Regions from separate parts of the Arthrobacter sp. SPT-J7 genome, predicted to be linked through region 1. Evidence: riboswitches for the same ligand, from Rfam matches in the RefSeq annotation. Region 1 holds a riboswitch; each other region holds the start of a gene.
The links. Region 1 has a riboswitch for cyclic di-AMP ahead of AC5RWX_RS22260 (M23 family metallopeptidase). Riboswitches for the same ligand answer to the same signal wherever they lie in the genome.
Positions count from the first base shown of each region.

Region 1 (9,834 bases):
GGAAAGTAATAACCGCCAGCGGTTCATATCCAGCATTCAGAACGAGAGTGCGCATGCACGTACCTCTTCACGGCCGCACCCGTCAGGGGCACGAGGGCCGGCTGCCCTCGGCATGTCCGGGCTATGGATCGACACCACAAGAGTAAACAAAGAAATGCATTATCGGCTAATTGCTGGAGCACGCACTGCCGTGTCCGGCCGAAATTCGGTGGCCGCCCGCCGCATCCCAGGTAGGCACACGGAGCTGCCCAGGCGGTTAACTGAATAGGACCCCCGCCGACGAGGCAGGGGTCCTGTTCAATGTTGATCAGCCGTGGCTACGGCCGCGGTTTATCAGCTGACGCGGATGAACACCGGGCCGGAGCCAACGTTGGCGCTGAAGACAACGGTCTGGTTGCCGTTGTAGCCACCGTGTACCGCCTGGCCGTTACCAGCGTAGACAGCCACATGGGCCATGCCGGCGCCGCCGTCGGCGTAGTAAATCAGGTCGCCCGGCTGAGCTTCAGCAGCGCTCACCGTACGGCCCAGGGAAAGGTAGCCTGCAGGCCAGTCGTGGAAGTTGATGCCCACGGCAGCCAATGAGTTGGTCACCAGCATGGTGCAGTCCTGCATGACGCCAAGCTGGGCGTAAGCGGCGGACAGGATGGCTGCACCCTTGCCGCTTGCCGAGGCAGGAGCTGCGGGGGCTGCCGCAGCCGGAGCCGTGGCGGTTACCTTTGCGACCGCGGCGGTCTTTGCGGCCGGCGCAGGAGCCGGAGCGGCTTCCTGGACTTCAACCTCAGGCTCCGGAGCTTCAACAACGGGAGCCGGGGTGGTGGTCACAGCGGGCTTCTCGAAGGAGATGGCAATGGTGGAAGCGGCGGAGATCGGAGCCTCAACCGTTGATTCAACTTCCAGGTTGGAGGCCGGGGCAGAGTCACGCTGGACGTTGGCGTCAGCAGCGTTGGCAGCGAGGCCGCTGGTAAGGACCAGGCCGGAAGCGGCTGCTATAACAGCCGCCTGTCGCCCTACGCCGCCGGCGTTCTCGCCAACAGCTTTGGCACTGATGGCGAGCGAGTTGGTTTTGGTGACCTCGGCGCGGTGCCGTGCGGTTGCACGAGTAGTCATCAGTTCTCTCTTTCGTTTTCCTTCAAACCGCTTGTAGGCAGCCAAAGGTGTTTGGACGCGCCGGCATCTTGGGGGTACGCCGGCACGCCCCGAACGGGGATGTGTGGTGATTTAGCGAAGAGCGTGTTTGGGCAATGAAAGCCCTTGGACCCTGGGGTCGAAGAACTAGTTCATAGTGAAAAACGCGGAAGAGCCGGTAGCAGCTACCGAGTGCAGCAGCGTTCCCTGGGACGGGTTCAGGGCGCTGATCATCATGCCGTTGCCGACGTAGATGCCGACGTGCGCGCCGCCGTTCTGCATGACCAGGTCACCCGGCTGCGGCGTGGAGGTGGGCTTCATTGCAGTCCACGCGTTAACGCGGGGGATGCTGATGCCGGCCTGGGCGTAGACCCACTGGGTAAAGCCTGAGCAATCCCAGCCGTTGGGAGTGGTGCCGCCCCAAACGTACGGACGGCCGATGCCGGTGTAGGCAATGCCCGCGATTCCGGAAGTGGAAGCGGAGGCAACGGTTTCAGTGAGCTTCTGCGGGGCGGATTCCGGAGCAGCTGCGGTGGTAGCGGTGGTAGCGGTCCGGTTGCCGGAGGCAGTGGATTGCGCACGCACCGTTTCGACCTTGGGTGCCGGCGTGGTTTTGACCACGGGGCGCTCAAAGGAAACGGTAGCCGTGGGTGCCGCTGTGACCGCGAGGGTGCTCTGTGCGGATCCGGACTCAGTGGAGGCGGAAACACCAGCGGTGGTGTCCGCTGCATTGGCCGGCAGGCCCATGGTCAGGATGAGGCCGGACGCAGCTGCGATGACTGCAGCCTGGCGACCTACTGTCCCGGCATTGGCACTAACAGCCTTGGACATGGAGTCCAGGGGGTTGGTACGAACCGGTTGCGCACGGTGGCGCGCAGAATTATGGCGTGAAGACACGAAGGTAGCCTCTCCCAATGCCTACGAGGTGAGCTGTCGGATTCGGATGGGAGTCACCCGGCCGCGTAGCTTCCTGGGAAGCTTTTGCGACTTAACCCCAAGGCCTCCAAAAAGCTGAAGGCCAAAATTGGTTCCCCCGCCCCTGCCAGACGATGAAATGCGAACGGACCTTGAGCGGTGGCAGAGTTAGGCAATCCGCACAAGAGCGTCAACTTCGGAAAAGTTGGCGCGAGTTAGACGGTACAGCAGTTTTGGGTGAATGTCACATTCAGGTCACGGCTGGTCAAGTTCAAGTGATAGCTCACAGTCACTTGACTAAAGCCAGCCGGTCGGGTCAACAACCTCGCCATTGACCTGGACCTCAAAGTGGAGGTGGCAGCCGGTGGAGGCTCCTGTGGTCCCACTGAGGGCCACAACGTCCCCGCGGGACACCGTCTGCCCCTCCCTTACGCTGAAGGATGACAGGTGGTTGTAGGTGGTCTCCAGGCCATTGCCGTGATCCACCACCACACGATTGCCGCCCCCGTACTGGTGCCATCCAACGAACGTGACAGTTCCGGTGGCTGCGGCCAGCACAGAGGTGCCGCACTGGGCCACATAGTCCTGTCCCCGGTGGAAATCGCCGGAGCCTCCGGTGATGGGGCTGACCCGGTAGCCGAAGGGCGACGCAGTGGTCAGGGCAGCGAGCGGGGCACCAAGGCTTCCCGCGGAAGCGGCGCGGGTGATGGCGCCGGCAGACTGGGCACTGAGAAGTTGTTTCAGCTTGCCATCCGGGTCCGCCTGGGTAACTACAGCAGAGCGGCTGAAGTCGATCTGGGCGCCAGCTTCCGCGGAAACCTGCGGCTGGGGGGCAACAGCAGACGCGGCCGCAGGAGTGGATCCGGAGGCATCCGTTGCCATCACGGGACTGGTGGCCGGCACGGTCACGGTGAGTACCAGGCCGGTGGCAGCGAGGGCGATACCGGCCTTTTGGCCGATGCCGCTGGCAGCAGCGAACTCAGTGATCTGACGGAAGGGACCCCGACGGCGGCGCGCATCACGGTGCGGATCGCGGGGGCGTTCCGAGGTGATGGCTTCGACGACACGCGGTGTCGAAGCAGGGACCGCCGCGCGGCGGCGTCCCCTGGAATTCTGCATGGTCAAGAAGGGTTCCTCTCTGGAAAGCCTGCGAAGTTAGCTGTCGGATTCGGGTCAGAGAGTGCAAAGACCCGGTCCGCCGTAAGCAAGCTTCGGCACAGAGATATCCCGGAGGGATCCTTCACTGGAAGTGGCTTGCTGCTGACGGACTTCACCCCAAGGCAGTCCCCTGCTGCCGCTTGTGGTTCCCCCGCCTCTGCCAGTTACGACTCGTGCTCCTGATCCGCTGGCAGAGCTCGGCTCCAGATCAGGTAACGCTTTAATATCAACGCTTGGTTCAACTATAGATGCTTAAGCCGCAAAGTAACAATTCCGTTATCTTTGCGTAACTGCCTTCCCATGGGGTATCGGGCCCTTCGCCGCCTTCTAGCTGATCGCCACGAAGACGTGGGCGGCTACCTCCGGGGGCAGCTCAAGCGCCCCTTCGATGCCGGGAACCCGAACCGAAATGTAGTCGCCCACCCGTTCCAGCGACACGGCGGCACCCGGCCGGATGCCCCCCTCATCGAGCTGGGAGAGCAGTTCAGGCTCTACCTGGATGGGCTCGGCAAGCCGGCTGACGGTCACCACCGAGGCAGGACCGTACGACTTCATTGCCTCCAGAAGGCTGATGGCTCCGTCCGCGAAACCCAGGGACGGCACGCCGCCGAGGGCAGCAAGGCCCGGAATCGGATTTCCGTAGGGGGACTCCGTGGGGTGGTTCAGCAACTCGTAGATGCGCCGTTCCACCCGCTCGCTCATCACGTGCTCCCAGCGGCAGGCTTCATCGTGGACATAGGCCCAGTCCAGTCCGATCACATCAGCGAGAAGGCGTTCGGCCAGGCGATGCTTGCGCATTACTTCGGTGGCACGCTTCCGGCCCGTCTCGGTGAGCTCAAGGTGGCGGTCGCCTGAGACCACAACCAGCCCGTCCCGCTCCATGCGCCCGATGGTCTGGGAGACGGTAGGCCCCGAGTGCCGCAGCCGCTCGGCGATACGCGCACGAAGGGCAACGATGTTCTCTTCCTCGAGCTCCAGAATGGTCCGAAGGTACATCTCCGTAGTATCGATCAGATCCGTCATCCAGCTCAGCTCCTCGAGCACAGTACCTAGCGTTGTCCCACCGTATCGCCTTCACCGCGACGTAGTCCGTGGAAAAGCTTAGCCTATTTTGACTTTGTCCGATTAGTTCAGTGGGTGCGGGCGGGCCGTCTCATTGGCTGGACTATGACGGTTCCGGTTCCCGCCGATAGAGCGGTTCAGGCAGAATGAGGGAGGCCCTGGTTGCAGTCGTCCCCGGCTGCCGGCCACCAACATCCGACCGGACCAAAGCCATGTCCACGCCGAAATTGGAGCACCCGTGAGCGAAACCAGCATCACTATTCCCGCCGACCTCCTGCCCCAGGATGGACGGTTCGGCGCCGGGCCTTCCAAGGTCAGGCAGGAGCAGATCGATGCGCTGTCCGCGGCTTCGAAGAACATCCTCGGCACGTCCCACCGGCAGGCCCCGGTCAAGAACCTCGTGGGTTCCGTCCGCGAAGGTCTCAGCCAGTTCTTCCGTGCCCCCGACGGCTACGAAGTGGTCCTGGGCGTTGGCGGTTCGACGGCTTTCTGGGATGTGGCGAGCTTCGGCCTGGTTGAAAACAAGGCCCAGCACCTTTCCTTCGGCGAGTTCGGGTCCAAATTTGCGGCAGCCACCAACAAAGCGCCCTTCCTGGGCTCCTCGTCCATCATCAAGTCCGAGCCGGGCACACGCCCTTCAGCCACGGCCGAAGCCGGCGTGGACGTTTACGCCTGGCCCCAGAACGAGACCAGCACGGGCGTTTCAGCCCCGGTACAGCGTGTTGCCGGCGCAGATGAGGGTGCCCTGGTACTGGTGGATGCTACCTCTGCCGCGGGCGGGCTGGACGTGGACGTCGCGGAAAGTGACGTCTACTACTTTGCTCCGCAGAAGAATTTTGCGTCGGACGGAGGCCTCTGGCTTGGGCTGTTCTCCCCCGCCGCCCTGGAACGCGCGGCGCGGATCAAGGCGGGTGACCGCTGGATTCCGGATTTCCTGGACCTGCAGACGGCCGTCGACAATTCGCGGTTGAACCAGACCTACAACACGCCCTCACTCTCCACGCTGGTAACGCTGGACGCCCAAGTGCAGTGGCTGAACTCCAACGGCGGACTGGACTTCGCTTCTTCGCGCACGGCAGACTCTGCCGGACGTATCTACAGCTGGGCAGAGGCTTCGGAGTTCGCAACCCCGTTCGTGACGAAGCCGGATGAGCGTTCAAACGTCATCGCAACCATTGACTTCGATGAGTCCGTGGATGCCGCAGTGGTCGCCAAAGTCCTTCGCGCCAACGGGATCGTGGACACCGAGCCGTACCGCAAGCTCGGCCGCAACCAGCTGCGCATTGCAACCTTCGTGGCCATTGAACCGGCCGATGTTTCCGCGCTTCTTGCGAGCATCGACTATGTGGCGGGCGAACTGCGCAAGTGATCGAAACTGCCCACGTAACCGGCTGACGTAACCTCCGGCCTTAACGCACGACGGCGCCGCCCGGGTCCTGCCCGGTCGGCGCCGTTGCGTTTCTTAGCTCAGTTTCCTTGTTTGGGCGCGGTTGTTTCCGTGCCTTAATCTGTCCCGGAGTGCTGGCCTGAGGGCTGCTCCGCCACGTCAGCTTCCTCAACTTCGGCCTGGTCCACCTGTGGTTGGTCGTCATGGGCCTGGTCATCCGGGACTACATCGTCCAGGGCTCCAGCATCCCCATCGACAGGCTGAGTGGCGGCAGGTTGGGTGGCGGCAGGCCCGGCGGCGTCTGTTTCCAGCACATCAGCGTGGTCAGCACGTCCATCAGTCGGCTCTGCACCGGCGGCGGGCGTAGCGGCTTCCGCCTCGTGCGACCGGTCCTCACCGCGCCCCGATTCCTGTTCCTGTTCATCCTCGGGCCGGACCCGTTCGGCCCACGGAACCCATTCAGGGGCGAGGATGGACTCCTCGGACGGCAAGAGGCCGAGCTCGTTAACCGTGACCACCTTGGACCGCGAATTCCGGGTCAGCACCGCGAACCACTGCCAGCCGGCATAGCCGGGCAGCCTGCACGCAAAGAGGTGGGTGACCAGGCGGTCGCCTTCGCTCTTGGCCGCGAGGTGCTGCCCAACATCCGCCGCCGCGGTGATGCCTTCGATGGCTGCTCGAGCCGTGTCCACGGCAGCAGCAAGAAAAGCGTCCGGCTTACCGGTACGCCATACGGGCACACCGGCGCGTCGCTTGGCTGGTTTCGCCACCCCAGGCACCTGGCCGGCTGGGACAGCGGTGCCACCGGCGGCCCCGCCCGCTGCAGCACCGGCCTGCAGCTGCGCCGTGTCCCCCGGCACCGGGTCCATCGATTCAATGTCCATTGACTCCAAACCCCGTGGCTCCAGGGGCATTGACTCCGGATCGAGTGACTCCAGGTCCTGCTGATCAGCTTCCCGGTTCATAAAGGCCTAAACGTCCAGCTCGTCGGCAACCTTACGCAGGGCCGCGGCGATGGCCTTGCCCTTATTGCCTTCCGGGTACTTGCCTTTGGAAAGGGTTCCGGACAGGTTGTCCAAAACAGTAACGAGGTCCTGGACCAGCGGCGCAAGGTCCTTCGCGCTGGGTCGCTTGGCCTTGGCGATGGACGGCGTCTTGTCCAGCACACGCAGGCCCAGGGCCTGGGCCCCCTTGCGGCCGTCAGCCACACCAAACTCGACGCGGGTGCCTGCTTTCAACTCTGTTACGCCCTCAGGCAGCGACGATTTGGGCAGGAAGACTTCCTGGCCATCTTCGCCCGCGAGGAATCCGAAGCCCTTTTCCTTGTCATACCACTTGACCTTGCCGGTAGGCACGTAATCAACCTTCTTCGTTCTGACGTCTTGAGACACGGCCGGCCGTCACCGCATCCACATTGTTGTGCGGGTCCAAGGTGTGACGGCTGGGAGACCGTGTTGGTCTGTATCCCTCAAGGTTATCCTGCCCGGTGCCGTAATCCTGCTTTCGATGGCTCCCCGCAAGTGCGACCCTGCAGCCATGCCGGGAGTGCCAGACCGGGCTGTTAGCGTTACGTTCATGACACCCTCGCGTTACCGGCGTCCCCTGACGATCCTCGGCGCAGTTATTGCAGTGCTTTCGCTGGTGGCGGTGGCTGCCGTTGTGGCATTCGCCTTCGCCGGTTCGGTTGCTCCTGCCTGGGTCACCTACACCGCCCTCTACGGCCTGCCGCTGGCGTTCCTCCTGATGCTGTTCCTTGTTCTTGACAGCGTTGCCGGGCGCCGCCGGGCAGGAAAACCGGGCGGGCGGTAACGTTGGACTGATGTCCCTTATTCGCGCGCTCAGTAAGGACCTGGAGGCCCGCAGCGATGACTCGTTGCGGGCGCTGTTCGACGCGCGTCCGGATCTCGTTTCCCCCCCGGTACCGGACTTCGCCGCCCTCGCTGCCCGGGCCAGCGGGCGCGTCAGCGTCCAGCGTGCGCTGGAACGCCTCAACCGGCCACAGATGCAGGTCCTGGAAACCCTCCATCTGTGCACCAACACGGATACGGAGCACAGCGCCTCCGCCGCAGGACTGCGCAAACTGATCTCGGGTTCCACGGTTGCCGCTGTGGAACGGATCCTGGCGTCCCTGCAGGAACTCGCCCTGGTGCACCGCGCAGAACCCCCGCACGGATCACCCGCCAGCGGCAACAGGCAGCGCTATTACCTCCCCGTCGGCAGCCTCAAGGATGTGGTGGGGATTTATCCTGCTGGGCTCGGCCGCAGCTATACCGAACTGGTGCGCCTCCAGCCGGCCTTTGCGCAGCGGGCGGTCCAGCTCGTTTCCGAGCTTCACCGCAGCGGTGCAGCCATCCATGGAGCCACAACGCCCATGGAGGCAGCGCTTGCCCTGCAACGCTGGACGTCCTCGCCGGAGAACCTCCGGGACATCTTGTCCACTGCTCCGGAACGGACGGCGGCCCTGCTCGCCCGGTTCAGGAACTGGGCCATGGGTGCCGTTCCCCAGGCGCAACGCAAGGCGTCCATCACCGCCGAAGGATCCGACGTCGGGCCCATCGACTGGCTACTGGCACGCGGCCTGCTGGTGCCGCTGGACGCCGCCCACGTGGAGCTGCCGCACAGCGTGGGGCTCTCGCTGCGGGGCGGTGCCATCATCGATGATTTCAGGCTGTCGCCGCCGGTTCCCGAGCTTGGCCGGACCAGTGCGGCCTTGCGGCGGAATGCTGCCCTGGGGGCCATCAGCGAGACGCTGCGGCTCGTGGGCGAAGTACTTCATGCGGTGCGGGAACAGCCCATGGCCACACTGCGCAGCGGCGGCGTAGGTGTCCGCGAGATGCGGCGGCTGGCCGAGATGCTCCGGATCGACCAGCCCCGTGCCGGGCTTCTCCTGGAGCTCTGCGGGCTCGCCGGGCTGATCCGCCTGGATGTGGACTCATCATCTTGGGTCCAGCCGCCGGAGCTGGAATGGCTCATCCTGCCCAGGCAGGAACAGTGGCTTTGGCTCGTCAACGCCTGGCTGGCCAGCGAGCGCGTACCGTCCCTGGTGGGGCAACCGATTAACGGGGCTCCAGGAGCCGCAGCTCACCGTGCCGCTTCCGGGAGCACCATCATCGCATTGTCAGCCGAAGCGCAACGGCCCGACGCCCCCGTCGTACGCAAACGGATCCTGGAGATCCTGAACGAACTCACCCGGGAAGCAGCAGCCCCTGACGGCACTGCACCCGTCCTGGACGCGCCAGCGGTACTCCAACGCGCAGAGTGGGCCCAGCCGCGGATGGCCCGCCGCTTCAGCTCATTGATCCGCGGAGTCCTGGCAGAAGCCGAAATACTCGGGCTGCTGGGCTCCGGGGCGTTGAGCCAACTGGGAAGCGCCATCGCGGACGACGATCCCGAGGCCGCCCTCTCCATCCTGGGCGAGCACCTGCCCGCGGAATTGAACCATGTACTGCTCCAGGCGGACCTCACCGCCGTTGCCCCCGGATACCTCGCCCCGGCGCTGACCGAGAAACTGCTGCTTATGGCTGACGCCGAAGGCCAGGGTCCGGCCACCATCTACCGGTTCTCGCCCGGCTCCATCCGGCGCGCCCTGGACGCTGGCCATGATGCCTCCACCGTGTTGGAATTCCTGAGGGAACACTCGGCCACTGCGGTACCTCAGCCGCTGCAGTACCTCGTGGAGGATACTGCGGCCCGGCACGGTCGGCTGCGGGTGGGCGCAGCGGCCAGTTTCGTCCAGAGCGAGGATGAAGCTGCACTTCTGGAGCTGCTGGCCGGGCCGAAGACGGAGGGGCTGGGCCTGGTCCGGATTGCGCCCACGGTCCTCATATCGTCGGCGCCACCGCGGGAAACAGCGCAGGTTCTTCGGAGCCTGGGCCTTTCCCCGTCCTTTGACGATTCGGAGCAGCCGGTGCTCAAGCTCCGGCGCGTTCCCGCGCCCCACACCCCGTCCCGCCCCATCTACACTGCCCCAAGGACAGCCCCGCCGGCGGAGGAAGTACAAGCACAACTTGATGTGCTGCGCCACCGTCCTGCCGCCGTCGGCACTTCTCACGGCGCGGATGCAGACCACACTGGCGAGGCAGCGACGCAGCTTGGCTTAGAGGCGCTGCAGCGGGCTATCCGGCTCAAGCAGCGCATCAGCATGAATGTGGTGGACGGCCTGGGGAATGCCAACCTGGAAATTGTTG
Region 1 covers NZ_JBNHFF010000057.1:4,218-14,051, reverse strand. Annotated here, with positions in the region: gene AC5RWX_RS22275 (HNH endonuclease) at 1-55, opposite strand, end outside; gene AC5RWX_RS22270 (NlpC/P60 family protein) at 334-1,107, opposite strand; gene AC5RWX_RS22265 (C40 family peptidase) at 1,273-1,956, opposite strand; cyclic di-AMP (ydaO/yuaA leader) riboswitch at 2,027-2,209, opposite strand; gene AC5RWX_RS22260 (M23 family metallopeptidase) at 2,338-3,159, opposite strand; cyclic di-AMP (ydaO/yuaA leader) riboswitch at 3,170-3,380, opposite strand; gene AC5RWX_RS22255 (iron-dependent transcriptional repressor DtxR) at 3,526-4,221, opposite strand; gene serC (phosphoserine transaminase) at 4,499-5,629, shown strand; partial or broken gene AC5RWX_RS22245 (DUF3027 domain-containing protein) at 6,054-6,531, opposite strand; gene AC5RWX_RS22240 (cold-shock protein) at 6,619-7,002, opposite strand; gene AC5RWX_RS22235 (hypothetical protein) at 7,223-7,456, shown strand; gene AC5RWX_RS22230 (helicase-associated domain-containing protein) at 7,467-9,834, shown strand, end outside.

Region 2 (9,834 bases), on a different contig from region 1:
GCAGGTCGGCCAACTCGCCGGGCGTGCTGGTGCCGTGGCCAAAGGTGAACAGCCGGCGTGCACCGTTCTGAACCATCTACGCTACCGGTGCTAACGCGGCTGCGAGCCGTTCTTGCGGATCTTGCGGTTCCGGTATCGCAACTGGATGATGCGGGCGGCGCCGGCAGCAGCAACGACAAGGCCGCCGGCCACCGCTCCGACAAACAGCGCGAGCCCCAGTGCCACTTGGCCCTCGAAGCCGAAGTAACGCAGCATCACTTGGTCCTGGTTCTGCGCCACGAAGATGATCAGCAGCACCAGCAGAATCAGCGCAACGACAGTGGCCGTCCAGATCATTCCCAGACGTGTGCTGCGCTTATCATCCACTGGCTGTTCTGGACGGACACTGCCCGTTCCACCGCTACTCGGCCCACCTGCGTCGGAGGCTGCGGAACCGGAGCCCCCAGCCCCGACGTCGTCAGGCCCCGTGCCCTGCGGATTGGAAGTCATTACTGTCCCGCCTTTCACCGTTGCCGCCTTTTCCCACAGCGTAGACGAACAGTCCGCCGGGCAACACCGGGCTCAGGCGGCACATGCGTTACGTTCCGCATCTTCATCGGCTGGTTTTCGTTCAATCACTCTGCCAGGTTGCTACGCAGGAGCTTGAAAAAACGCTTCTGGTACTCCGGCCAATCGTCGCTGGCCAGCACTCGCTCGATGCTGTGCCGGACCCACTCGCCGTCCCAGTAGCCCAGCTTCACCAGTTGCGGCAGCAGGACGGACAACCTGCGGTCCTCGGGGTTGGCCTCGTCGAACTGCATGGCGCTGGCGCCCTTGACTCCGGGCACGTGGAACAGCTCTTTCAGCGTCACGTCTACCAGTCCGGGCCGCTCCCGCAGGAACTTCAGGAAGTTGATGCGCTGCACCTGCGTCTCGCTCAGCAGGAGCAGCATTGCCCCGCGCTGGACCGGTGCCGGGACCAGCCCGTCGCGGACCCAGTCAAACATCGCTTCAATACCGCGGTTGCGGTCCCAGCCCTTCGGGTTCCGTTCGTACCGGGCGGACCAGGATTCGACGAACAGCTCCAGCTGGCCGGGAAACAGCGCCGGCGGCGCATCGCGGGCCACCGTGCGATCGGTGTAGGACAGGTCGGCCGAACGCTCAGCGCCGATACACGCCATGTGCGCGATGTCCGCCGCCGCCCAGTGGTCAGGCTGCAACTCGCCCTGCCACCACCCGTCGGCAGAGCGTGCGCCGGACGGCTCAGCCGACACCACCAGCCGGAGCTTCCGGACCAGTGACTTCTGCCGCCGCTTCTCGCCGTCGTCCATCGCTGCCACGTAAGCGAGCGTCCCGGCCCGATCGCCGGCCGCCAGCAAGTCAAACAGCGGATTGTCGACCGCCGACGTCGGCAAAGTATCACTCATGCAGCTAATCTAGCCGCGTTGACTTCCCGCAGGGTCATCGTTGGTTCCGCTTCAAGGGCAGGCTCCGCAGGCTACCGAACCTAGCCCCGCCGCCCGACCGCATAGGCTGGCAAGCATGGACTCCCCTATCCAGAGCTACCTGCGCACATTGCACGCCGAGCTCGCCGGGCTCAAGGACGGCAAGCCCTACGGCGGTATTCCCGCGATGGCGGGGGTGGACCCCGACAAGTTCGCCATTTGCCTGGCCACGGTGGACGGTTATGTCTATGAGGTCGGCGACTCCGGCGAAGAGTTCACCATCCAGTCCATTTCCAAGCCCTTCACCTACGGGCTGGCACTGTCCGATCTGGGCCTGGAGGCCGTGGACCGGAAGGTGGACGTGGAGCCGTCGGGCAACGCGTTCAACGAAATTTCGCTGGCCCCCGGCACCGGCCGCCCGGCCAACGCCATGATCAACGCCGGAGCCTTGACCGCCACGTCGCTGATCAAGGGCAGCGGCGGCAAGACCGGCTTCCGCCGCATCCTGGAACACTACTCGGCCTTCGCCGGCCGGGAGCTGTCGGTCAGCGAGCGCATTTACCAGTCGGAGGCGCGGCACGGTTACCGCAACCGGGCACTGGCACATCTACTGCGCTCCTTCGAGATCATCGAACAGGAGCCGGACCCGGTGGCGGAGGACTACTTCCGGCAGTGCTCGGTGCTGGTTACCTGCCGGGACCTGTCCGTCATGGCCGCCACCCTGGCCAACGGCGGCACCAATCCGCTGACCGGCAAACAGGTGCTGGATCTGGAGGTGGAGGAACGGGTCCTCTCCGTGATGGCCACCTGCGGCATGTACGACGACGCCGGGGCGTGGCTCTCCGACGTGGGGATGCCGGCCAAATCAGGGGTCGGCGGCGGGCTGCTCGCGGTGTTGCCGGGCCAGCTGGGTCTGGCCGTCTACTCACCGCCGCTGAACGATCACGGCAGCAGCGTCCGCGGGGTGGAGGCCAGCCGGCGGATCTCGCACGACATGGGGCTGCACTTCGTCCGGGCGGCTCGCACCGGCCGCAATGCCATCCGCGCCAGCTATGACATCGCCGACGCCCCGTCCGGCATCCGCCGCACCGAAGAGGCCGCAGATGTGCTGCGGGACAACGCACACCGCGCCCGGGTGATCGAGCTGAACGGCGATCTGCTGTTCGCCGGCACGGAATCCATGGTGCGCGAGGTCAGCGACCTGGACGAGTCGGTGGAACTGATCATCCTGGACATGCGCCGGGTGGATGAAATCGCCCCGGTCGCCCTGGACATGCTCGAGCAGCTCCGCACGTCGCTGGCCCAGGCCGGACGCGGCTTGGTGCTGATCGACGGCGAAGGCGCCCTGGCGCAGCGGTTCGAAGAAGACGGGCGGGCGGTGCCGTCGTTCGCCACCCGCACCGCCGCCGTCGAATTCGCCGAAAACCAGTTGATCGCCAGTTACGGTGACGAGCTCTGCCAGCCAGCCACCGTGGACGTGACCGACTCGCCCGCGCTCAGCCCGCTCGCCGCCGAGGATGCCGCTGCGCTGGCCGACCTGATGGAAGAGCACAGCTACGACGACGGCGACGTCATCCGCCGCATCCGCCAACGCTTCGGCGGCGTCTACTTCATCCTGTCCGGCAGCGTCGTCACCACGTCGCCCGGCCCGGAGAACAGCCGGGTCAAGCTCACCACCTTGAGCGCCGGCATGACGTTCGGCGAAATGGCGCTGGGCAGCGCGGACCGGCAGGAAACGACCGTGCGCGCCGCCGGAAAGGTACGGGTCAAGCTACTCCCGGCCGAAGCGATCAGCCGGCTGGAGAGCGAAAACCCGCGCCTCGCCGTCGAGCTGTGGAAAGCATTAACCCGCGACGCGTACGCCCATGTAGACCGCTACATGCGCGAGACCGCCGTGCGGATCCGCGATTGAAACTAGAACGGGTACTGGGCGTGTCCGCTTTGCTGAATGGTGATCCAGCGCTCCTCGGTAAACGAATTGATGCCGGCCTGGCCGCCGAATTTGCCGTAGCCCGACTCCTGGATGCCGCCGAACGGGGCCATCGGCTCGTCCTGCACCGGTTGGTCGTTGACGTGGCTGATGCCGGTCTTGAGCCGCTGCGCCACCTCAAAGCCCTCGGCCAGGTTCTCGGTGATCACGCCAGAGGTCAGCCCGTAATTCGTGTCGTTGGCCAGCTGTACCGCCTGCTCCGGGCCGTCCACCTCCATCACCGTGGTGGCTGAACCAAAGATCTCCTCGTCGTAGATCCGCATCTCCTCGGTGATGCCGGACAGTACCGTCGCCGGCACCACGGCTTGGCCGGCCTTCTCCCCGCCGGCCAGCACCTGCGCACCCTTGGAAACGGCGTCGTCGATCAGTGCGTACTGCCGGTCCGCCGAGCTTTGGTTGACCTGCGGTCCAATGACCGTGGCCTGGTTCATCGGGTCGCCGGTGGGAAGCTTGGCCACCTTTTCCGCAAAACGGCTAGAGAATTCATCCGAGATGCTGCGGTCCACGATCACCCGGTCGATGGACATGCAGATCTGTCCGGCGTTCATGAACGCGCCGAAGGCCGCGGCTTGGACGGCGTAGTCGATGTCTGCGTCTTTCAGCACCACCAGCGAGTTCTTGCCGCCGAGCTCGAGCACCGCCGGCTTCAGGTTCTGTGCCGCCAGCGTGCCGATGATCCGTCCGACTTTGGTGGAACCGGTGAAATTTACGTTCCGGACGCGCGGGTCGGAGATCAAGGTACTGACGACGTCGTTGGCGTCCGCGCGGTCGTTCGTGATCACGTTGAGCACCCCCGGCGGTAGGCCGGCATCCAGCATGGCATCCGCGAGGAACAGTCCGCAGGCCAGCGGCGCGTCCTCGCTGGGTTTGAGCACCACCGTATTGCCCACGGCCAGCGGGATGGCTATGGCACGGATGCCCAGGATGAACGGAGCGTTCCACGGCGACAGCGCCGCCACCACACCATAGGGCTGGCGGACCGAGAGCGAGAGCTTGCCCGGCAGATCGGTGGCGAGCACATCGCCCCGCGGAGCAGTGGTGGCTGCCGCGGCGGAGCGCAGGATGTTGGCGGCCAGCTGGATGTTGAAGCCGGCCCAGACCGCTACTCCACCGACTTCGCCGGCCATCAGCTCGATGCCCTGCTGCAGCCGCTCCTCCAACAGATCGGCAGCTTTCAGGAAGATTTTCGCTCGTTGGGTCGGAGGCGTGGCGGCCCAGGAGTCGAAGGCCGACGACGCCGCGTTGACGGCCCGCGTCACATCCTCCGGACCAGCGGCGGCGACGGTGGCGTAAGAGTCTCCTGTGTAGGGACTGATGTCCTCGGTGGTTTTGCCGGAAACCGCAGGCACGTGCTCGCCGTTGATGATCAGATCACGGGTGATGGGCATGGCGCTTCATTCCTCTCCGAAGTGGCTGGGCCACGCCGCCGGCCGCAAGCCGAAGCGCCGGCCGTTACGCGGCCCGGTTAATCCGGAGCCTACTCCCGCCGTCGGGCTCCGACAATGGGTTGTTTTGCGCGCTGTGGAAACCCATTGAGCGGGCTCATTTGGTGATGATCTTCACTCGGAAGGCCCGAAAATGGGCTTAAAAACGGAGTGAGCGACGGAGGTCTGTTCCCAAAGTTGTAGCAAGCAGCCTTTGTAGGGTGGGCGATAAACGGGCCGAGGGACGTTGCGCTTGTCCGGCTTTCAGGTTATCCACAGGTAAATTTCAGGGCTTGGACAGTTATCGAACTGTTATGTAACGTAATGATCACGTCGGCGATCAAGCCGCCGTCCTCGGAAGGTATTGCTGAGCTCTGCCAACCTTTCCGGGTTTGTTCGTTAGACATCTGGCAGAGGCGGGGGACCCACTTTCCGGGCCCCTTAGGGGCCCTTGGGGTTAAGTCGCGTGGAGTGCATGCCGCACTACCGCACGACCGGGTGACTCCCATCCGAATCCGACAGCTCACCTCGTAAGCATTGGGAGAGGTTACTTCTTGCTGCTCAAAAACAACCGTGCACGCCACCGCGCCACCCCCGTCCGCAACACCACTGTGGCCGGCCTGACCAACGCTGTTTCATCCCACGCCGGCACCGTCGGCCGCAGCGCCGCCGTTGTCACGGCTGCCGGAGGCCTGATGCTGGGCGTCGGCATGCCGGCCAACGCTGCCGCCAATGTCACTGTCCCGACCTACGGTGCAGCCGATGTTGCTGACGCCGTTGCCGCCCCGGCCAACACCAGCACCGAAGCTGCTTCCGACGCCGCCACCCACACCGTGGTCTCCGGCGACACCGTAGGCACGATCGCCGCCCAGTACGGCAAGAACGTGCAGGATGTCTTGGCCATCAACGGGCTGAACGCTTACACGATCATCTACCCGGGCGACCAGATCGCGCTGACCGGTTCCGCGCAGGGCACCCAGTCCGGCGGCCAGGTTGCTCTGGGCTCCGGCGCAGGCGCCAGCGTGGCTGCCGCAGCCACCCAGGCTGCACCGGCAGACACCGCCACCGTTTCGCTGGCCAGCACCGACATCGAGCTCGCTTCCAGCAACCAGAGCATCGTGGACATCGCCATGCAGGGTCTGGGCACGCCTTACGTCTGGGGCGGCACCTCCACCTCCGGCTGGGATTGCTCCGGCTTCACCCAGTGGGTTTACGCCCAGGTAGGCGTCGATCTCCCCCGCACCAGCCAAATGCAGGGCGGCGCCCTGACGCCGACCAGCAACCCGAAGGCCGGCGACCTGGTCGTGCAGAACGGTGGAGCCCACATCGGCATCTACCTCGGCGACGGCAAGATGATCAGCGCGCTCAACCCGAGCCAGGGCACCCTGGTTCACGACGTGAGCGCCATGCCGGTCACCGGCTACTACACCATCTAGTAGCACCACAGTTTCCTGGGCCGGCTATTCCCCCCAACGGCTGGCCCAGGACCACAGGGAGCCCCGTCGGCCACGCGCCGACGGGGCCTCTCCTCTTTAAATAGGGGCGTCTCCTCGTCAACTGCCGGGTTTTCCTCTTTAACCGGCCGGCTCCTCTTTTTGGGCCCCGTGTTTTTTCCGGCGAAGCTTCTCCTTATTAACAACGGGTCCTCTTTAACAACGAGACCTTGCCTCCGTGACGGGTAACCGCTGCCTTAACCGGCGAAGCTTCTCCCTTTGGGGCGGGGCTTCTCCTCTTTACGCGCTTTGCGGTGCGCGGACCAACTCTGCCCCGAGGCTTGGCTTCGGGAACTGCAGCGCACTCCCCCGCCCCACTCCAGGGCGACTCTGCCCGGGCACCGTCGTCGTGATTTGCCAGAGCATGAGGCGGAGCGGGAATAGGCCCTGCTGACCGAGGGTTAGACTACTATTCCGCCGTTTTCGCCGGCGCTCTTGGCCCTTCGGCGGCCGACCACAACAGCACGCACTCCCACCCGAGGATTCTCCCGTGAGTAATGAACCGTCGACGAATAGTGCCTCGGCGCGGCCCGGGCAGGCCCAGGGCGGCGGCTTGACGGCAGATGAATCACGCCGCAACCGCAAGGTGATCGGCATCCTGCTGGTTTCCGCTTTTGTGGTGATCCTGAACGAGACCATCATGTCCGTGGCCTTGACCGACCTGATGGAAGACCTGCACATCAGCGCCCGCGCGGCCCAATGGCTGACCACCGCGTTCATGCTGACCATGGCGGTGGTCATCCCGGTCACCGGCTTCCTACTTCAGCGTTTCACCACGCGGCAGGTTTTCACCGCGGCGATGCTGCTGTTCTCGTCGGGCACACTGCTGGCCGCCCTGGCTCCCGGCTTCGAGGTACTGCTGGTGGCGCGGGTGGTGCAGGCGTCGGGCACGGCCATCATGATGCCGCTGCTGATGACCACGCTGATGAACCTGGTGCCAGCGGAGGACCGCGGGAAAACCATGGGCAACGTCTCGATTGTCATTTCGGTGGCACCGGCGATCGGCCCAACCATCTCCGGCCTCATCCTGCATGCGCTGTCCTGGCGGTGGATGTTTTGGCTGGTGCTGCCGATCGCGCTGACCATGCTGCTGGTCGGCAACCGGAAGATCCAGAACGTCAGCGAGCCCAGGCAGGTTCCGCTGGACGTGCCGTCCGTGGTGCTCTCCGCCATTGGCTTCGGCGGGCTGATTTACGGCCTCAGCCAGGTGGGTTCCGGAGGAACAACGACGGCGGAGCCCACTTCGGGTGCCGCGATGTGGGTCGCGTTTGCGGCCGGCGGAGTGGCGCTGCTGGTGTTCCTGCTGCGCCAGGTGCGGCTGCAGCGCTCGGACAAGGCGCTGCTGGACCTGCGGCCCTTCCGCGTCGTCAACTTCTCCATGTCCGTGGGGCTGATGGCCGTGAGCATGGCGGCGCTGTTCGGCACCATCATTTTGCTCCCTATATATATGCAGCAGGTTTTGGGGCTGGAACCGCTGAAGATCGGCCTGATGCTGCTGCCGGGCGGGTTGCTGATGGGCCTGCTGGCCCCGCCCGTCGGCCGACTGTACGACAAGTTCGGACCGACGGTGCTGTTGGTGCCGGGAACAGTACTGGTCAGCGCCGTGCTCTGGTATTTGTCCACGGTCACCGAGAACACCGCGCCGATGACTCTGCTGGCCGCGCACCTCGTACTCAGCCTGGGCCTGGCGCTGCTGTTCACGCCGTTGTTCACAGCCGGTTTGGGCTCAGTCCGGCGGCCACTGTACTCGCATGGAAGCGCGATCATCGGCACCGTGCAGCAGGTGGCGGGTGCGGCCGGCACCGCCATGTTCGTTACCGTGATGTCCATGCAGACCGCTGCGCTTGCCGCCGGCGGCGCGGAAACGACGAAGGCGGTGGCCGGGGGCGTGCGTGCTGCCTTCCTGGCGGGAGCGATCATCTCCGTGGTGGCCGTGATTGCCGCGTTCTTCATCCGGAAGCCGGTCGAAGAACCGGCCGAGGTTGCCCGGAAAGGTGCGCCGGTCGCGCACTGAGGCTGGTTGGGTGCGCCGCCGCGTTCGCTAAGCCTGCTGGGGCTGCGCCACCGCGCACAACCTGGTTGGGTGCGCCACCGCGCACAAAGTCTGGTTGGGTGCGCACCGCGCACAAAGTCTGGTTGGGCGCGCCACCGCGCACTAAGTCTGCTGGGGCTGCGCCCGCCGCACCTTCATGAGGTGGTTGCTCACCTACACTGTTGTGGGAGTGGCGCCACGAAACGGTTCTTCACGCTTGCTAGGCACCCGTTTTGGTCACCCATCGCCGGCACTCGCCCTCCACAGGTTCCTGCTGCGGGCACTCCACCTCCACAAGTACCTATGTCGGCCACCTTATCCACCTATGAGTTCCTGGTTCTGCTCGCCTGTACGCGCGCTGCATAGGCTGGATCTATGGCGATCGAGGCGCTGGATGAGGCTCCGGGAGCAGACCAGGATGAGTCCGCTCTGCTGGACCGGCTGCGCGCCGAAATTACTGGGTTGAACGGCCGGCTTCGGAACGGCGGGCTGACGCGCAGCACAAAGTCCGTAGCCCGGACGGCAGAACAGGTTGAAGAGCTGGCCAATACCGTATCCCAAACCCAGCTCATCCTGGCCCGCATCATCAAGGCCCAGAACATCGCTGCCGTCGGAGAAACGGACACGCCCCACGACCCCGACGAACCGAATCGTCGCAAGCACGGCGCGTACAAGTCGAACGAGGACTACCTCCGGGCGAAGCTGGGCATTGCCCGGCAGGAAGCGGCGCGTCGGTTCCAGCTAGCGGAGGCCACCGAAGCCAAGCCGGTGGCCGAGGGCACGCCTGTTCCCCCGCCGCGGTTGCCGGTGCTCGCCCGCGCGTTGGATGAGGGGATGGTTTCCGGCCAAGCCGCCGATTTGATCCGCAAGGCCATCGATGACCTGCGCCGCACCGCCGATCCGGAGCAGCTACGCAAGATGGAAGAGGCACTGGTCAAGCATGCTTCCGATTACGACGTCGATTCACTGCGGCTCCTGATTAGGCAGTGGGAGGGCGGACTCAACCCCGCCGGGGCCGATCCCGGTCCGGCCGATCTGAAATCACGGCAGGGCTTGTTTTACCGGGGCCGGCGCAACGGACTGCACTGCTACGAGATCAACGCCACCGATGAGCAAAACGAGGTCCTGGCCACGATCTACAACACGGCCACCAACCCTAGATTGCGGGACGGGACAGCCACAGCCGGGACGGTAGGTTACGACGCCGCCGACGCGGTCAACGCCCTCAGTAACGAGACTGCGGCCGACGTCATCGACAAGAGCCAGACGGCCCCTGCAGCCGAGGAATCCGCCCCCAATGCCGGTCCCACTGACACATGCGGCACTGCGGACCGGGATCACGGACACGATACGGGTCCTGATGCTTCAGCCGATTCGGTGCCTACAGACGGGCGCACCCGGCAGCAAAAACAACTGGACGGGCTTATCGGTGCCTGCAAGGTCGCGCTGACCACGGATCTGCTGCCGGCAG
Region 2 covers NZ_JBNHFF010000005.1:171,365-181,198, reverse strand. Annotated here, with positions in the region: gene AC5RWX_RS10430 (DUF488 domain-containing protein) at 1-76, opposite strand, end outside; gene AC5RWX_RS10425 (lipopolysaccharide assembly protein LapA domain-containing protein) at 91-366, opposite strand; gene AC5RWX_RS10420 (MerR family transcriptional regulator) at 615-1,406, opposite strand; gene glsA (glutaminase A) at 1,522-3,336, shown strand; gene AC5RWX_RS10410 (aldehyde dehydrogenase family protein) at 3,339-4,802, opposite strand; cyclic di-AMP (ydaO/yuaA leader) riboswitch at 5,204-5,388, shown strand; gene AC5RWX_RS10405 (NlpC/P60 family protein) at 5,393-6,274, shown strand; gene AC5RWX_RS10400 (MDR family MFS transporter) at 6,822-8,345, shown strand; gene AC5RWX_RS10395 (HNH endonuclease signature motif containing protein) at 8,739-9,834, shown strand, end outside.
Region 2: another riboswitch for cyclic di-AMP. It lies ahead of AC5RWX_RS10405 (NlpC/P60 family protein); the one in region 1 lies ahead of AC5RWX_RS22260 (M23 family metallopeptidase).

Region 3 (9,834 bases), on a different contig from region 1:
CGGCCGGCGCCACAGCCGACGCCCCGCAGGAAGCACTGGCAACCAGCAGCATCTCAGCGGCTACCGAAGCACGCCTGACCTTTGAACGGGCCGCGCTGACCAGTAAGTTCGACCCGGACACCAAGCTGAAGCAGGTCATGGTCGCCTCCGGCGGGAAGGCTAAGCCGATCGGCAGCGAAGGGTCCCTTTCGCAGCCGATGGACGAGCTGATCAAGACCTCGCCGTTCGGCTACCGGGTCAGCCCCATCACCGGTTACGCCGGAGAATTGCACACCGGCCAGGACTACGGGGCACCCTGCGGTACGCCGGTACACTCCGCGGCCGGCGGCACAGTCGTCGAAGCCGGGTTCCAGGTCGGCGGTGGCGGAAACCGGATTGTGGTGGACCACGGCAATGGCCTGGAGACCACATACAACCACCTGAGCACCATCGACACGACGGTGGGCGCCACCGTGGCGCGGGGCGAGGTTCTGGGCGAAAGCGGCACCACTGGAGCCTCAACCGGCTGCCATCTGCATTTCGAAGTCATGGTCAACGGCAAGCTGGTGGACCCCACCGGCTGGCTCTGATTGACACGCCGTAACCGGAATGTGACTCAGTCGCCAAACTGTTATAAGGTTTCACCTGTGCCTGGCAGCAACTGCCAGGCACCTTCGGGCGGAATGCCGAACTCTGCCGTCGCCCGAAGTTCGTTCGCACCGAATCGCATGGCAGAGGCGGGGGAACCACTTCCCGGACGTCGCAGGACGTCCTTGGGGTAAAGCCGATCAGGCCCGGGCCACCAGCCCGGAAGCCGACCGGCCGGATGAACTCCCATCCGAACCCGACAGCTCACCTCGCAGGCATTTGGGAGAGGTACAACCGTGTCCAAGAGCATTACTGCGGGCCGCCACCGTGCGACCCCTGTCCGCACCAGCCCGCTTGAGACGATTTCCAAGGCTGTTTCCGCAAACGCCGGAACTGTTGGACGCCAAGGTGCCGTTATCGCCGCTGCTACCGGCATCGTTCTAACCGGTGCCATTCCGGCTCAGGCCGTCAGCGCCGACCGCAGCGTCGACGCCCCGGCCCGCATCCAGGTGGAAGCCGTGCAGGCTTCGCCGGCTGTGAAACTGACCTTCGAACGTGCTCGGATTACGTCCACCCCGGCACCGCAGACCGTGGTCCAGCCCGTCTCGAACGAGATCAACCCGACGACCGGCGACGATGCCGCATCGAACAAGGGCAAGTCCAGCAAAAAGAGCGGCGAAGCTGCCGCCAGCGGCGTGGCCGGCGCCATCGTCGCTGCCGCGTACGGCCAGATCGGTGTGGGTCAGGACTGCACCGCACTGGTTGAGAACGCGCTGCGCGCGGCCGGCTTCTCGGTCGGCGACCTCGCCCCGGCACAGTTCTTCGCCTACGGCACGCAGGTCTCCACCCCGCAGCCGGGCGACATCATCTACTACGCCAACGGCGGCGCCGGCGTGGCCCACGTGGCCATCTACGTTGGCAACGGCCAGGCCGTCCACGGCGGCTGGGCCGGTTACAGCACCGTGCTGGGCAGCGCCTACATCGGCTCCGGACCGGTGTTCATCCGCCCGGCGGGCTAAGGGCCTTCCTGAGGCCCTCTCTAGGGGGTGTATCGCGGCGTGCCTTTCGGGGCGCGCCGTCGGTCCTTAAACCCCGCTTGCGGCGGTGCGACGGGCGCCTGAATCCCCTTTTCGGTGCGTATGGGGCAACCTCCGTAACCTAAAGATCACCGTTCCGTGATCAGAACGTGACAATGCTCGCTGCATCGTATACGCTGTTACTCGTTCCAGCTGCCAGCGGCTGGTACCTCTGGGTGGATTGCCGAGCTCTGCCACCATCCAGGGTTCGTTCGCAAAAACTTCGCGGGCAGAGGCGGGGGAACCAAATTCGGGTTCCGTACAGGAACCCTTGGGGTTAAGTCGTAGGGCTCTCAGGCTTTTGCCGGGGAGGACTACGGCCGGGTGCACTCCCATCCGAATCCGACAGCTCACCTCGCAGGCATTGGGAGAGGCCTTTAACGTGTTCAATAACACCGTCACCGGGCGCCACCGCGCCGTTTCCGTCCGCACTAACCCGCTGGAGACGATTTCCAAAGCCGTCTCATCCAATGCCGGATCCATGGGGCGCTCCGCAGCCGTTATTGCTGCCGCCTCCGGATTGGCCCTGACCGCCGGCATCCCCGCGCAGTCAGCCACCATCGAACGCACTGCGTCCACCGTGTCCGTTCCCAGCCGCGTGCAGGTGGACACGGTCCAGGCTTCCAGTGCTGTCGAACTGACCTTCTCGCGCCCCGACATCACGTCGACTCCGGCCCCTAAGCCGGAGCCAGTGGTCGAAGCCGTGGCCCAGGAAGTGGAGCCGGTTGTCGAGCAAGCGGCAGACGCAGCACAGACTGCGGTCCAGGAAGCCGCCCCGGCGGCCGCAGCGCAGCCCGCAGCCGCCAAGCCCGCAGCTGCCAAGGCCGCCGCACCCGCACCCGCCACCGCCTCCGCCAGTGGCGTGGCTTCCACCCTGGTCTCCTCCGCTTACGGCCAGATCGGTATTTCGCAGGACTGCACCGCCATGGTGGAGAAGGCCCTCCGCGCCGCCGGTAAGTCGGTGGGCGACCTCGCCCCGGCGCAGTTCCTCAGCTACGGCACGCAGGTTTCCACCCCGCAGCCGGGCGACCTGCTCTACTACTCCGACGGCGGCGCCGGGGTTGCGCACATCGCCATCTACGTGGGCAACGGCCAGGCCGTCCACGGCGGCTGGACCGGTTACACCACCGCGTTGGCCAGCGCCGATGTGGGATCCGGCTACGTCGCCATCCGCGTCAACTAGGCTTCGGTCTTTTCCGGTCTGCTAGACCGTCCACCGGCCCCGGTACATGCCCAGCGTGGACCGGGGCCGGTGCCGTTTTTGGCCTAACGGCGGCCGCCCGCCTGATCCGCCGAGGACCGGAGAACAGCCGGCGAACATCTGGCTGCTCCGGTCGAAACTGCCCACCAACAGCGAAAAAAGTTAGCGCAGAACGTATCGACCGTCATACTCTTTGACTGTTAGTGCAGAAAATCCAGTCCCCGACCGGAGCTGAAGCACCGGTCGGGTTGGCCACACCTAGAGGAATGTGCATGCGCACACTCGTTCTGAATGCTGGATACGAACCGCTGGCGGTCGTCACCTTCCGCCGGGCGCTGCTGCTTGTGCTCACCGGCAAGGCCAGCGTGATCGCGGAAGACGGTGATCCCGTCGTCGGGCCGAACGACATTCTGGGCCGCCCTTCGGTGATCCTGCTTAACCGGTACATTAAGATTCCGTACAATCAGGACACCGCCGTGACCCGCCGCGGAGTGCTGCGCCGGGACAACCACCTGTGCGCCTACTGCGGCAAGACGGCCACCACGGTGGACCATGTGAGGCCGCGCTCGCGCGGAGGTGCGGACAGTTGGGAGAATCTAGTGGCCTGCTGCCTGCGCTGCAATAACGCCAAGGGCGACCGCACACTGGCCCAGATGGGCTGGAGCCTGCGGTTCACGCCCCGCCCGCCTAGCGGTGCGCGCTGGCGGATCCGCGATCTGGACCGGCCGGCCCCCGCCTGGAGCCAGTTCCTCGACAGGCATACCGCCGCGTGACTGCTCCCGAATTCGACGCCGTCGTGCTGGCTGGCGGCCGATCCTCGCGGCTGGGCGGAAGCCCCAAGGCCCTGCTGCAACTGGACGGGTCCACGCTGTTGCGCCGCACGCTGGAGGCTGTCCACGGCGCCCGGCGGATCGCCGTCGTGGGCCCGGAGGACCTGCTGGAGGAAGTGGACGCTTTCCGCCGGTCGGTGGCTTCCGGACCGCCCCGGCTTCTGCTGACCCGGGAGGACCCGCCGTTCTCCGGTCCGGCAGCGGGCATCGCGGCCGGGGTGCAGGCTCTGGCGGCCGAGACAGATGGCCGTTCACCGGCTCCTGCACCGGGCGACGACGGCGGCGCACCGGCTCCTGCGCCGGACGACGACGACGGCGCACCGGCTGTGGCACCGGACGACGACGGCGTCCCGGGCCGGGCGCCGTTCACCCTGCTCTTTGCCTGCGATATGCCGTGGCTGGCCGGGCTGCCGGAACTGCTGCTGGGCGGTGCCGCCCGCGCGCCGCAGGCGAAGCTCTGGATCCCGGTGGACACCGACGGCAAACGGCAGCAGTTGGCTTGCTGTGCGGACAGTGCAGCCTTGGTGGCAGCGGTGCAAAAGGCCGGGGGAGCGGCCGGGCTGGAAGGCCAACCGGTGCGAAGGCTGCTGGACAAGCTGCAGGCGGTCGAGCTCCCGTTGGAGCGGGCCGCGAGGCACACCTCCGACGTGGACACCTGGCAGGACGCGGGCCGCTTTGGCATTGCCCGGCCCGCACCGTAGCCTGAAACAAACGTTGTCCTAGCCCGCGCACCGGGCGGATCGGAGGCCATTGTGTCCGGAGCGGCCGAACAGCTCTCCCCGTATGTCAGCGAACTGCTCCAGGCGCTGGAACTCGAGGACATGCCGGTGGATATCGACGCCGTGCTGGGGCTGGCAGGAGTGGCCGCCCACAGCGTGGTCCGTCCCGCTGCGCCGCTGACCACCTTCGTGGTGGGCTACGCCGCCGGCTTCGCGGCCGCCACCGGACAGGCCACACCGGAGGTGGCCATCCGCGCGGCCTCGCGCGTGGCCGACGCAGTTGCGCGCCGCCACGGCGCAGTGCAGGAGTGAGCGGCTCCGGCCTGCGCTGGGAAGATGCCCGGGCCGCCGCGTACGCGGCCGGCCAGGCTGCAGCGCGCCGGCCGGCCTCCGACGTGGAGCTGGCAGCATGCGCCGGCCGCACACTGGCCGCCGACCTGACGGCGCTGCTGCCGGTCCCGCACTACGCCTCGTCCGCCATGGACGGCTGGGCCATTGCCGGCCCCGGGCCGTGGCAACTGGTGCCGGCCGGCACTCCGCTGCGACCGGGGCAGGCCACGCCGGTGGTCACCGGAGGCCTGATTCCAGACGGCACGGACAGCGTGCTGCGCAGCGAATGCGGAACGGCGGCCGAGCAGGAGCTGGAGCTGTGCCCGGGGACCGCCGAGCGGGAATTCGCCGCCGGGCGCCACATCCGTCCGGCTGGTGAAGAGACCGCAGCGGGAGCCGTCGTGGTGGCCGCCGGTACCGTGCTGACCCCCGCGCATCTGGCCGTCGCCGCGGTCTGCGGCCACGATGCGCTTCCGGTTGCCGCGGTGCCGCAGGTCGAGCTGCTGCTCACCGGGGACGAAGTGGTCACCTCCGGGATCCCCGTGCCGGGCCGGGTGCGCGATACGTTCGGCCCCACCCTGCCGGCCATCATTGCGCGGCTCGGCGGCCAGGTCGCCGGCAGCCGGCGGCTGCCCGACGACTTCGATGCCACCGCGGAGGCCATCGCGGGCTGTGGCGGCGACGTGGTGGTCACCACCGGCGGGACCGGAACATCCGCCGCCGACCATTTGCGCCGGGTGCTGGACGCAGCCGGCGCCACGATCCTGGTCCCCTCCATTCGGATGCGCCCGGGGCACCCGGCGCTGCTGGCCCGGCTGCCGGACGGGCGCCCGCTGGTCGGCCTGCCCGGGAACCCACTGGCGGCCATGATGGCGCTGCTGACCCTGGCGGACCCGCTGCTGGCGGGGATGACCGGCCGCCGGCCGGCGCCGCTGCGCACCGTGCGCGCCGGAACAACCCTGCCTCCGCTGCACGACCAGGACCGGCTGGTGCCCTACGGAACCGCTCCCGACGGCGGTGCAGTCCCCGCCGACCATATAGGTTCGGCCATGATGCGTGGACTGGCAGCCGCCGACGGCGTCATGGTGGTGCCGGCCGCCGGCGCCGACCCCGGCCAGCAGTTGCCGGCCCTTGACCTGCCCTGGTGATCCGCCGTCGCGGGCCCGGTCCGTAGCCTCGTGGACTACGCTTGTAGCAGCCAGTAGAGGAGAAGTACATGGGCCGCTTGACGCAGCGCCGCAAGGTGCTCAAACTCAGTCTTGACGCGCCGCCGCGCCGCCGCGAGGACGTGCTGGCGGTGGAAGAGCCGCTGGAAATCCGGTTGGCCGGGCGCGCGTTCTCGATCACCATGCGCACGCCGGGCGACGACTTCGACCTGGTGGCCGGCTTCCTGGTCTCCGAGGGCATCGTCTGGTCGCCCGACCAGCTGCTCTCCCTGCGCTTCTGTGCCGGCGAGGACGAGGACGGCCGGCAGACCTTCAACGTGGTGGAGGCGCAGCTGGCGCCCGGCGTGGCCCTGCCGGATCCGCGGCTGGACCGGCAAGTGGTCACCAGCAGCGCTTGCGGCATCTGCGGCACCGCGTCAATTGATGCGGTCACCAAGCGGTCCCGCTTCGCGCTGCCTGATAACGACGGCGGTGCCGCCCCCGGCACCGATGGCGCCGACGGCGGCGGTACAGTGGCGCTGGACCTCCTGCTGCAACTGCCGGACCGGCTGCGTGAGCAGCAGCAGGTCTTCGAGCGGACCGGCGGCGTCCATGCCGCCGGCCTGTACAGCTTCGACGGCGAACTGCTCTGCCTGCGCGAAGACGTGGGACGCCACAACGCGGTGGACAAGGTGGTGGGCTGGGCCCTGCGCGAGGGCAGGCTTCCGCTGCGGAACACGGTCCTGCAGGTCTCCGGGCGGGCCTCTTTCGAATTGGTCCAAAAGGCCTACCTGGCGGGAATTCCCGTCCTGTCGGCTGTCAGCGCGCCGTCGTCGCTCGCCGTCGAACTGGCGGAAAAAGTTGGCCTGACGCTGGCAGGATTCAGCCGCGGCCGCAGCGTCAATGTGTACGCGCACCCGGCACGGATTGGCGCCGCCGTCGGCCATTTGGTGTGAGACCGGCTGCGGCTGTCGAGAAATCCTTGTGAGCCGGGATACATTAGGGGCATGACTCGCCCGGCACCTGTGAATGACATTGATGAAAGCACCCTGAAGGTCAAGGAACCGAAGAAGGCTGCCGCCGGTATTCCGGCCGTAAAGATTGCGCTGGAGCGCGGCATCGAGCAAGCCGGCGTCGCGCGCACCGCACGCTCGCTGCTGCGGATCAACCAGCGCGGCGGCTTCGACTGCCCGGGCTGTGCCTGGCCGGAATCCATCACCGGACCGCGCAAACCGGCCGAGTTCTGCGAAAACGGCGCCAAGGCCGTGGCCGAGGAGAACACCAAACGCACCGTGACGCCGGAGTTCTGGGCGCGGCATTCCATTGAAGAGCTGGCCACCAAGACCGAATACTGGCTGGGCCAGCAGGGCCGGATCACCGAGCCGGTCATCATTCGCGAGGGCGAGACGCATTATTCGCCGATCTCCTGGTCGGACGCGTTCAGCCTGATCGGGGAGCGCATCCGAGCGACGACGCCGGACCGCTGCGTCTTCTACACCTCGGGGCGCACCGCGAACGAAACCGCGTTCATGTACCAGCTGTTCGCGCGTTCGCTGGGTACCAACAACCTGCCGGACTGCTCCAACATGTGCCACGAGTCCTCCGGCAGCGCCTTGAATCCCACCATCGGCATCGGCAAGGGCACCGTGTCGCTGGAGGACATCCACCACTCCGAACTGATCTTCGTGGTGGGCCAGAACCCGGGCACGAACCACCCGCGCATGCTGTCCGCGCTGAAGGAGTGCAAGGACAACGGCGGCACCATCGTGGCCGTCAACCCGCTGCCGGAAACCGGGCTGATGGCGTTCAAGGACCCGCAGTCGGTGGATGGGCTGCTGCGCGGCGGCACCGAACTGGCCGACGAGTTCCTGCAGATCAAGGTGGGCGGGGACCTGGCCCTGTTCCAGGCACTGGGACACCTGCTGTTGGAAGAGGAAGACCGGGCTCCTGGCACCGTGGTGGACAAGGCCTTCATCGAGGCGAACACCGACGGGTTCGAGGACTACGCCGCGGCCCGCCGCCACATTGACTGGGCCGAGACCGAGAAGGCCACCGGGCTCTCCCGGCTGGACATCGCGAAGGTAGCCGGGCTGCTGGCCAAGTCCAAGGCCACCATCATCTGCTGGGCGCTGGGGTTGACCCAGCAGCCGCATTCGGTGGATACCCTGCGCGAAATCGTGAACCTGCTGCTGCTGCAGGGCAACTTCGGCAAGCCCGGCGCCGGCGCCTGCCCGGTCCGCGGCCACTCCAACGTCCAAGGCGACCGCACCATGGGCATCTGGGAAAAGCCGAAGGAATGGCTGCTGGCGGCGCTGGACAAGGAATTCGGCATCACGTCTCCCCGCGAGCACGGCGTTGATTCCACCGAGGCGATCGACGCTTTTGCCGAGGGCAAGGTGGACGTCTTCGTGTCGATGGGCGGCAACTTCGCGCTGGCGAACTCGGAGACCGAGGCGCTGGAAGCCGGGATGAAGAAAGCCGGCCTGACCGTGCATGTGTCCACCAAGCCCAACCGGTCCCACGTGGTGCACGGCAAGACCTCGTTGATCCTGCCCACGTTGGGCCGCACCGACCGGGATGACAAGCACCCCAAGGGCGCGCAGTTCCTCTCGGTGGAAGACTCCATGTCCGTCATCCGCTCCACCCAGGGCCGGCTGGAGCCGGTCAGCGAGCACCTGCTGGCCGAGCCGGTGATTATCGCCCGGATGGCCCAGGCCACCTTCGGCGACGACCACCCGGTGGACTGGCGGGCGATGGCCGAGGACTACGATGTGATCCGCGACCACATTTCCCGCGTGCTGCCCGGCTTCGAGGACTTCAACACCCGGATCCGGAACAAGAGCGGCTTTGTGCTGCCGAATCCGCCGCGCGACACCCGGTCCTTCGCCACGGACATCGGCAAGGGCCGGTTCACGGTCAGCCCGCTGGAGTACCTGGAAGCGCCCGAAGGCCACCTGATCCTGCAGACCCTGCGTAGCCACGACCAGTACAACACCACGTTCTACGGACTGGACGACCGCTACCGGGGCATCTCCAACGGGCGGCGGGTGGTGATGGTGCATCCGGACGACTTGGCTGAACTGGGCTTCGCCGACCGCGATCTGGTGGACGTGATTAGCACGTTCAAGGGAACCGAGCGGCGTGCGGATGAGTTCCGGCTGGTGGCCTACCCGACGGCGCGCGGCTGTGCCGCTGCCTACTTCCCGGAGGCCAACGCGCTGGTGCACCGCGACCTGGTGGCCCGCGAGTCCAACACCCCAGGCTTCAAGGCGATGACGGTTCGCTTCATCCCGCACGAGGAGAAGCAGCTCAGCTGACGCTGCGCCGGGGGCCCGGCCGCGACGGGCCGGGCTGTTGGTGCCCGGCCCGGGTGGCGCAGCCACCAGCGCGACGCGTCCAAGTCAGGGGTTCGCGTCCAACTCGTGGGTTGCTGCCCCTGATCTCACAGCGAAGTTACCCCTTGCCGTCGAAATCCCGGGTTATAACAGGTCATCTGGGTGCCAAACCCTGAGCTGGGCCAGCGGTGATTTGTAGCAGGGCCCGCGGAACACGGACGGATCCCGCGCGTCCAACCCCGCTCCGAGGACAGATTCTGGCCGTGGCACCACCGGTGGGAACAGCACGAGGCTCCGGATGGTTCTAGGGTTGCAGTAGGACCATCAGCCGTAAGGAGCCATCATGTCCATGGAAGGTGCAGCCTGGAGTTCGCTCTACCGGCTTTCGCACTCGAAGGACCAAAAGTCTTTCTCCCGCGAGACCGTACGCCGCACCTTTGCATTCGCCGCGCCGTACAAGGGCAAGATCACGATCTTTGTGCTGCTCTCGGTCGTGACTGCCGCGCTGGCTGTTGCCACCCCGGTCCTGGCCGGCCGGGTCGTGGACGCTATTGTTGCCAAGAGCGACGTCGAGCTGGTGCTCTGGCTGGCCGTGGTGATCGCTTTGGTGGCCATTGCCGACGCCGGACTC
Region 3 covers NZ_JBNHFF010000005.1:70,804-80,637, forward strand. Annotated here, with positions in the region: gene AC5RWX_RS09930 (M23 family metallopeptidase) at 1-569, shown strand, start outside; cyclic di-AMP (ydaO/yuaA leader) riboswitch at 687-860, shown strand; gene AC5RWX_RS09935 (NlpC/P60 family protein) at 864-1,586, shown strand; cyclic di-AMP (ydaO/yuaA leader) riboswitch at 1,847-2,021, shown strand; gene AC5RWX_RS09940 (C40 family peptidase) at 2,026-2,826, shown strand; gene AC5RWX_RS09945 (HNH endonuclease) at 3,117-3,617, shown strand; gene mobA (molybdenum cofactor guanylyltransferase) at 3,614-4,375, shown strand; gene AC5RWX_RS09955 (DUF6457 domain-containing protein) at 4,427-4,705, shown strand; gene AC5RWX_RS09960 (molybdopterin molybdotransferase MoeA) at 4,702-5,871, shown strand; gene fdhD (formate dehydrogenase accessory sulfurtransferase FdhD) at 5,940-6,824, shown strand; gene AC5RWX_RS09970 (FdhF/YdeP family oxidoreductase) at 6,876-9,185, shown strand; gene AC5RWX_RS09975 (ABC transporter ATP-binding protein) at 9,547-9,834, shown strand, end outside.
Region 3: another riboswitch for cyclic di-AMP. It lies ahead of AC5RWX_RS09940 (C40 family peptidase); the one in region 1 lies ahead of AC5RWX_RS22260 (M23 family metallopeptidase).